2 linked regions of the Sediminitomix flava genome follow. The main gene of each other region encodes a partner of the protein of the gene in region 2 in a complex. Links are inferred from orthologs where the notes say so. Each region holds a gene or a part of one and is shown on either strand. Other genes may lie near its edges.

Region 1 (2,828 bases), on a different replicon or contig from region 2:
AAAGACCTGAAAATCAGAAGCGTACTCTTGTTGCACTTGGCCTTGGCCGTATCGGAAAGAGCGTAGAAAAAGAAACTACGCCTCAGATCAATGGCATGGTAGCGAAGGTGCAACACTTGGTTAAAGTTGAAGAGTTATAATATCTTTTGTACTTTTGCACATCCGCAATAGTACGATGTAGATGTTTGCATACTATAATCAGCATCTTAATTATGAAATTACATACATTACGTCCAGCAGCGGGAGCTGTAAGAAACAATAAAAGGGTTGGTCGTGGACAAGGGTCCGGAAAAGGTGGTACGGCTGCTAAAGGACATAAAGGAGCTCAATCAAGATCAGGTTACTCACGTAAACTAGGTTTTGAAGGTGGTCAAATGCCTCTTTACAGACGTGTACCTAAATTTGGATTTAAAAACCCAAATAGAGTAGCTTACACTCCTGTGAACTTAGACACGCTACAGAAGATTGCGGAATCTAAAGGGATTACTTCTTTTGGTCCTGCTGAATTCGTTCAATTAGGATTTGCTTCTAAGAACGAAAAAGTAAAGGTACTTGGAAGAGGTGAGCTCGCTACAGGAATCGAAGTTTCAGCACACGCTTTCTCTGCTTCAGCTTTAGAATCAATTGAAAAAGCAGGCGGGAAGGCTCAGACACTGTAAGAGCTATGAAATTTTTCACAACACTAAAGAACATCTTTTCAATCAAGGAACTCAGGGATAAGATTATTTATACCCTGGGCTTCTTGGCAATTTTTAGGCTAGGTTCGTTTATTGTTTTACCTGGTGTAGACACAGAAAGCTTGACAAGTCAGTCAGGTGGATTTTTGGGATTCTTAGATGTATTCCTAGGTGGGGCATTTAACCGTGCTTCTATCTTTGCCTTGGGTATCATGCCATACATCTCTGCTTCCATTGTGATCCAGCTGCTTTCTATGGCTATTCCTTATTTTCAGAGATTGCAAAAAGAAGGGGAGTCTGGAAGAAAGAAAATCAACCAGATTACTCGTGTTTTGACAATCCTAATCACATTTGGTCAGGGTACAGGATATTTGATGTCTACTATCCCGTCTGAAGCGATTATGGTTGAGCAAAGCTTCTTTATTGCTTCATCTTTGATTATTCTCACTGCAGGTACGGTGTTCTGCATGTGGCTAGGTGAAAAAATTACCGACAAAGGAATTGGTAACGGTATCTCTATGCTTATCATGGTAGGTATTATTGCCAGTTTACCAGGTGCAATCGTAGAAGAATTTGCCGCTAAGGGATCTCGCGGTTTCCTTATCCTATTTATCGAATTACTAGCATTCTTCATCGTAGTGATGGGAGTGGTATTGCTGTCTACAGCAGTACGTAAAGTGCCTATTCAGTATGCACGTCAGGTAGTAGGAGCTGGTGGTAAGAAAAAGACTTTGAACACAGGTCAACGTTCTTACTTACCATTGAAGGTTAACGCAGCAAACGTGATGCCTATCATTTTTGCTCAATCTCTTATGTTCGTTCCACCACTAATTGCAGGGGTGTGGCAAGAAGATTCAGATACTGCTAGAACTATTTACTATGCATTCTCTGACTTCACGAGCTGGCAATACAACCTAACGTTTGCCCTACTTATTATCCTTTTCACATTCTTCTACACAGCTATTACGATCAATCCACAGCAAATCTCTGAGGACCTTAGACGTAACAACGCATTTATCCCAGGTGTAAAACCAGGTGAGCCAACAGCTGATTTTATTGCAACAGTAGTGGATCGTATTACGATGCCTTCTGCAATTTATCTAGCTGTTATTGCTATTTTACCTGCGTTTGCAGCTTTGATGGGCGTGTCTCAAGGTTTCGCTAGATTCTTTGGTGGTACATCATTGATCATTATGGTTGGAGTAGTGTTGGATACATTACAACAAATTGAATCGTATTTGTTGATGCAACACTATGAAGGTATGATGAAGTCAGGTAATGTCAAAGGTAGACAAAACGTGGCTACAATGGCCTAATATTGCCTAATGGTATACTATAAAACAGATAGTGAAATTGAGCTTATGCGACAGAGTGCTGACCTTTTAGGTCGTACGCACGGTGAAGTTGCTAAGCATATCAAAGAAGGAGTGAGTCTTAGCCACCTTGATAAAATCGCTGAAGATTTTATCAAGGATCATGGGGCCACTCCTTCTTTCCTGAATTATAATGGTTTTCCTGCATCCCTTTGTATGTCTCTCAACGATGTAGTTGTACACGGAATTCCGAATGATTACGAGTTGAAAGATGGAGATGTCATTTCCATCGACTGTGGGGTTTACTTAAATGAATATCATTCTGATAGTGCATTTACTTATCCTGTAGGGAATGTAGCACCGGATGTGATGCAATTACTAAAAGTTACCAAAGATTCTCTTTATCTTGGTATCGAACAAGTAAAGGCAAACAACCGAATTGGTGATGTAAGTTTTGCAATTCAGGAATACGCTGAAAAACATGGATACTCTGTAGTAAGAGAGTTGGTAGGCCATGGATTAGGACGCAGTCTTCATGAAGAACCTGAAGTTCCTAATTATGGTAAACGAGGGCGAGGAATTAAATTCAAAAATGGTTTAGTAATCGCCATCGAGCCAATGATCAATATGGGGACACGTAATGTTGTTCAGGATAATGACGGTTGGACAATCCGTACTCGTGATTCGAAACCATCAGCTCATTATGAGCACACGGTGGCTTTCCATAATGACAAGGCAGAAGTCTTAACCACATTTAAGTATATAGAAGAAGTATTTAAATTCTGATATGCCAAAACAGTCGAATATTGTTCAGGACGGAACAATTGTAGAAGCACTT
Region 2 (5,426 bases):
TAGCAGACTGTGGAGAAAAGCTGTTGATTAGTAAGGATAACCAAGTAGAGGAATTTTATCAGAATCTGATAAGGGTAAAAACGCAAGGAGATTTACCAACTCCAAAAACTTTCTACGATCGGTATTATTGGAAGAATGTGATTAAAACTTTGCAAGGAGTGGTAAAAAAGTAAATAAAAAAGCTCAAGTCTATATCAATTAGACTTGAGCTTTTTCTTTATCAGAAATCATGCAGATTACTCCGATTCTGGAGTCACTTCTGGTAAATTCTCTTCTTCGATATCTTCTAGAAGTAATTTTTCATATTCTTCTGGAGTAATGCGAAGTGTATCTGGAGTAAGGTTTAGTACCGAATACTCACTTACTTTAATGTAATCTCTTACAATGATCGCTTTTGGATAATCAGCTTTTAGCATACTCAATTTCTCATGAGCGAGTCTTTTTGAGTAATAATCACCTAAAGAAATCTTGTAGTTCGGTTGTTCGTAGTTGAAATAAACAGGTTCATGATAAATGGCTTTCGCTTTGTTGTAGGCTTTATTTGCCATAGAACGACTTGTTGTAGAGTAAATCAAAATACGGTAGCCTTCTACTTTGCTGTAATTTCTTTGAGCCATCTGACCAATCATAGACTCTATCTGTTCGTGCATTTCTCCTTCAGGAATATCAGAACTGTTTACAGGTTCCGTAGCTTCTTCTTCAGGCTTCTCTTCTTCTTTTGTGGCTGAAGCTGCTACAATTTCAGAACGATAAGCTGAAAGATCGGCATCGAAACTTGTTGAAGCTGTTTTGGAAGTTTTACAACTTACAAATGCCATCAGGATAGCAGCAGTTAGGATAAAAGTCTTTTTCATGGATATACCATTTTTAGATCATGAAAGATCACTTTGTAAAAAAAGCCTCTGTCAACAAAGGACAGAGGCAAATATTATAATGAGGATAATGCTTATCCTTCAATGATAACACAATTATTCAGTTCCAAGTCCTGTTCTACAGTCTTGAATTTCACATTTTCTTTAACCGTTCCGTCTTTGTAACGAACATTTACTCGGTCATTTCTGTGATATGTTTTCTCAGACTTGATTGGCTTAGTCACTTCTGCTTTAGGAGTGTTTGTTGCCATCTGACGAGGATCTGGACTTTGAGGAGCCTGTGGACGAGGCGCTGTAGCTCCACTCACTGCTTGAGATTCCGCTTTTTGCTCTTGCAATTTTGGCTCAGGCTGACGAGGTGCTGGTCTTTGTGGTTGTTGAACCTGCGATGGGTCTGCAACAGCTACTTGTGCTTTTGACAAGAATGAAGTTGCTTCCTCATTTACAGTGTTCAAGAAACCTTTGAAGAGTTGGAATCCTTCGAACTTGTAGATCAATAATGGATCTTTTTGTTCGTGGACTGCATTCTGAACTTGTTGTTTCAACTCGTCCATATCTCTTAAGTGCTCTTTCCACTCTTGGTCAATTACTGAAAGCATGATGTTTTGCTCTAGTACTTGTACCAATTCTCCACCTTCAGAATCAATTACTTTATCAAGAGAAGCATTCACTTGCATGAAGCGTCTTCCGTCAGTAATAGGAACAGCTACATTAGCAACGATACCACCTTTATCTTCTTTCAATTGGTTGAAGACAGGAAGGACACGATTCTTAATGTTTTGGTTTTTCGCCTTATAGTTTCCGTAAGCCTCAGTATAAAGCTTTTCGCTTAGTTGCTCTACTTTCAACTTCGTGAATTCTTCTTCCTTGATACTTGTGTGAAGTCCCAAGTATTTCAATACATCTAGTTTGAATGCATCGAAGTTATCTTGGTTTACTTCTGAGATGTTGAAGGCAACATCGTAGAAGTTGTTCATGATATCAAGTGTCAGACGATCACCGTAAAGTGCGTGATTTCTTCGCTTATAGATTACTTCACGTTGCGAGTTCATTACGTCATCATATTCAAGAAGACGCTTACGCATTGCGAAGTTATTTTCTTCTACTTTTTTCTGTGCTCTTTCAATCGACTTAGAGATCATTGAGTGCTGAATTACTTCACCTTCTTCAAGTCCCATACGGTCCATTACTTTTGCGATACGGTCAGAACCGAACATACGCATCAAGTTATCTTCCAAAGAAACGAAGAATTGTGAACTACCCGGATCTCCTTGACGACCTGCACGACCTCTTAGCTGACGGTCAACACGACGAGAATCGTGACGTTCAGTACCGATAATTGCAAGACCACCAGAGTCTTTAACTTCTTTACTAAGTTTAATATCAGTACCACGACCAGCCATGTTGGTAGCGATCGTTACTTGACCAGGAAGACCAGCTTGTGCAACTACATCTGCTTCACGAGCGTGTTGTTTGGCATTCAAGACTTGGTGAGGAATCTTACGCATTTGAAGCATACGGCTCAATACCTCTGAGTTTTCAACTGAAGTTGTACCCACAAGTACCGGACGATTCTCAGCGACAAGCTCTTGAATTTCTTGAGCTACAGCGTTGAATTTCTCACGTACAGTTTTATAAACCTTATCTTCTCTGTCATGACGTTGGATCGGACGGTTTGTAGGGATAGAAACTACATCTAGTTTGTAGATTTCCCAGAATTCTCCTGCTTCTGTTTCGGCTGTACCAGTCATACCCGAAAGTTTGTGGTACATACGGAAGAAGTTCTGAAGCGTAATTGTAGCGTAAGTTTGAGTAGCCGCTTCAATTTTCGCACCTTCTTTTGCTTCCAATGCTTGGTGAAGACCATCAGAATAACGTCTTCCGTCCATTACACGACCTGTTTGCTCATCAACGATCATGACTTTATTATCCGCAAGGATGTAGTCAACGTCTTTTTCGAACAAGGTGTAAGCTTTCAGCAATTGGTTTACTGAGTGGATACGTTGCGTTTTCAAAGAATAGTTGCTGATCAACTCATCTTTTTTCTGCAATTTATCCTCATCAGAAAGGTTTTCATCTTTCTCAATCTCATCTACTTCAATTCCGATATCTGGAAGGATAAAGAATTCTTTGTCTGAGCTAGAAAGATTTTGCGTTAGGTGATCGATACCTTTATCGGTAAGATCAACCGAGTTACGCTTTTCATCAATTGTGAAGAACAATGGCTCATCTGCTTCTGGCATACGTTTGTTATTTTCTGCCATGTAGATGTTCTCGGTGCTCTGCATCAATTGCAACATTCCTGGTTCACCCAAGAATTTGATAAGCGGCTTATATTTTGGCAATGCACGGTAAGCTCTGAATAGGGCTAAACCACCATTGTCTTTATCTCCTGCTTTGATTTGTTTCTTCGCATCGTTCAATAAGCTCATTGCCAATTGGCGTTGTTGGCTAACCAAACGATCGATCAAAGGTTTTAACTCATTGAATTCGTGCTTATCACCGTCAGGTACAGGACCCGAAATGATAAGTGGTGTACGAGCATCATCAATCAAAACTGAATCGACCTCATCGACCATTGCGAAATGGTGCTTCAACTGAACTTGCTCTTCTGGGCTACGTGCCATGTTGTCACGTAGGTAATCGAAACCAAATTCGTTGTTTGTACCGTAAGTAATATCTGCTTTGTATGCCGAGATACGACCTTGAGAGTGTGGTTGGTGTTTGTCGATACAATCAACTCGCATTCCGTGGAATTCGAAAAGTGGAGCATTCCACTCAGAGTCACGAACAGCAAGATAATCGTTGACTGTTACTAGGTGAACACCTTTTCCTGCCAAAGCATTTAGGTAAGAAGGAAGGGTAGAAACAAGCGTTTTACCTTCACCAGTTTGCATCTCTGCAATCATACCTTTGTGCAATACGATACCACCGATAAGCTGTACATCGTAATGGATCATATTCCACTCGATTTCGTTTCCAGCAGCAATCCATTTGTTACTCCAGATCGCTTTGTCGCCATCTATAGTTACATTTGATTTGGCGGCTGCCATTTCTTTATCGTGGTCGTTGGCAGTGACAACGAGTTGCTTATTTTCAGTCAATCTTCGAGCTGTTTCTTTCACAACAGCGAAGGCTTGAGGCATGATGTTTAGCAAAACAACTTCTAGTTCGCTATCATGTGTCTCTTCAAGCTTATCAATTTTACCGAAGATTTCTTCTTTCTCCTCAATTTCCATTTGAGGGTTCTCGTCAATCTGTAATTTCAACTGAGCGATTTCCCCATCAATTTCTTTAAGGTGATCTTTGATGACTTCTTTGAACTCGATGGTTTTAGCACGTAGTTCGTCATCAGAAATCTGCAACAACTTATCTCCCTCAGCATGAATCTGCTTGATATATGGAAGAATCTCCTTTAGATCTTTTTCTGACTTGGTTCCGAAAATCTTCGAGAACGCTTTAGTTACAAAGTCCAGCATATTACTTGGATGAAGAATTCAATACAAAAAAGTAGGGGTTGATTTAGCTCAAACCCATACATACAAATTTACAAAAACCTTTGACAACTTAGCCTTAAACTTCTGCTTTCTATAGGTGGAACAAAAAAATAAATAGACTTGGTCTTAATATTCATATGATTTGTTCTTGAAAGCGAATGTGAGGAGTCTAAATTGTTTTAATACTATTGCAACTTGCAATGTTTCAATACGGTCTTTTAACTATTTGGTTGTGAGAAAGTAGGGATAATTTCTAAAAAATGCTTTTCAAAAAATCGTAAAGAAACTTAAAAAGAAACCGCCACCTCTTTTCAGAAGTGACGGTCAAAAATAAATTTATGTTAAAACCTATGAATTATAGGTGAATACACTCATCATATGCTTGAGCAACAGCTTCCATAACTGCCTCAGACAAAGTTGGGTGAGGGTGAACAGCCGTGATGATTTCGTGAGCAGTAGCTTCTAGTTTACGAGCTGCAACTGCTTCAGCAATCATTTCAGTTACGTTCATACCGATCATGTGACATCCTAACCACTCTCCGTATTTTGCATCGAAGATTACTTTTACGAAACCTTCTTTCGCGCCAGAAGCAGATGCCTTACCTGATGCTGAGAATGGGAATTTACCCACTTTGATATCGTAACCAGCTTCTTTTGCTTTTTCTTCAGTGAAACCTACAGAAGCAATCTCTGGGTAAGTGTAAGTACAGCCAGGGATGTTGTTGTAGTTCATTGGCTCAGGAGTCATACCTGACATTTTCTCTACACAGATAATTCCTTCGTGAGAAGCAACGTGTGCAAGAGCTGGACCATGAACGATATCTCCGATAGCATAAACGCTAGGGATGTTAGTTTGGTAATAATCATTTACCAATACTTTACCTCTGTCGTGTGCTACACCAACTTCTTCAAGACCAATTCCTTCAAGGTTTGTCTCAACACCAACTGCAGAAAGAACTACGTCACACTCGATTACAGTTTCTTTCTCGTTTTTGTTGTTTTTAATTGTAACAACACAACCTTCGCCAGAAGTATCAACGCCAGTTACAGCAGCGTT

What was found. The genes of interacting proteins can lie anywhere in the genome.
Region 1: the proteins of secA (region 2) and secY are in contact, whole or in part, in a crystal structure (PDB 3DIN), measured with the Thermotoga maritima proteins. The link is inferred for Sediminitomix flava from one-to-one orthologs. Residues at the interface, in WP_004082002.1 of Thermotoga maritima: Glu261, Ala262, Arg263, Lys300, Ala301, Arg302, Thr303, Ile304, Ile305, Leu323, Tyr324, Asp325, Pro326, Val329, Ser330, Tyr333, Ile336, Lys340, Phe345, Val349, Glu363, Phe364, Tyr374, Ser375, Gly376, Gly377, Glu393, Ile395, Thr482, Ser483; in WP_004081795.1 of Thermotoga maritima: Glu108, Gly109, Glu110, Glu111, Ala236, Glu237, Arg238, Arg239, Ile240, Thr241, Ile242, Gln243, Tyr244, Ala245, Arg246, Arg247, Val248, Thr249, Gly250, Arg251, Arg252, Val253, Tyr254, Gly256, Ala257, Ser258, Thr259, Tyr260, Leu261, Pro262.

What each region holds. Positions count from the first base shown.
Region 1 is NZ_QGDO01000006.1:287,155-289,982, forward strand. It holds secY (preprotein translocase subunit SecY), read left to right. Parts: upstream 1-664; coding sequence 665-1,993; downstream 1,994-2,828. Other genes in the region: rpmD (50S ribosomal protein L30), read left to right, coding at 1-140; rplO (50S ribosomal protein L15), read left to right, coding at 213-659; map (type I methionyl aminopeptidase), read left to right, coding at 2,003-2,776; infA (translation initiation factor IF-1), read left to right, coding at 2,778-2,828. UniProt on the Escherichia coli protein: The central subunit of the protein translocation channel SecYEG. Consists of two halves formed by TMs 1-5 and 6-10.
Region 2 is NZ_QGDO01000011.1:150,281-155,706, reverse strand. Bases 747-4,737 are described here. They hold secA (preprotein translocase subunit SecA), read right to left. Parts: upstream 4,352-4,737; coding sequence 947-4,351; downstream 747-946. Other genes in these bases: lpdA (dihydrolipoyl dehydrogenase), read right to left, coding at 4,725-4,737; BC781_RS24690 (SPOR domain-containing protein), read right to left, coding at 747-854. In the rest of the region: BC781_RS24695 (glycosyltransferase family 4 protein), read left to right, coding at 1-173; more of BC781_RS24690, read right to left, coding at 237-746; more of lpdA, read right to left, coding at 4,738-5,426. UniProt on the Escherichia coli protein: Required for protein export, interacts with the SecYEG preprotein conducting channel.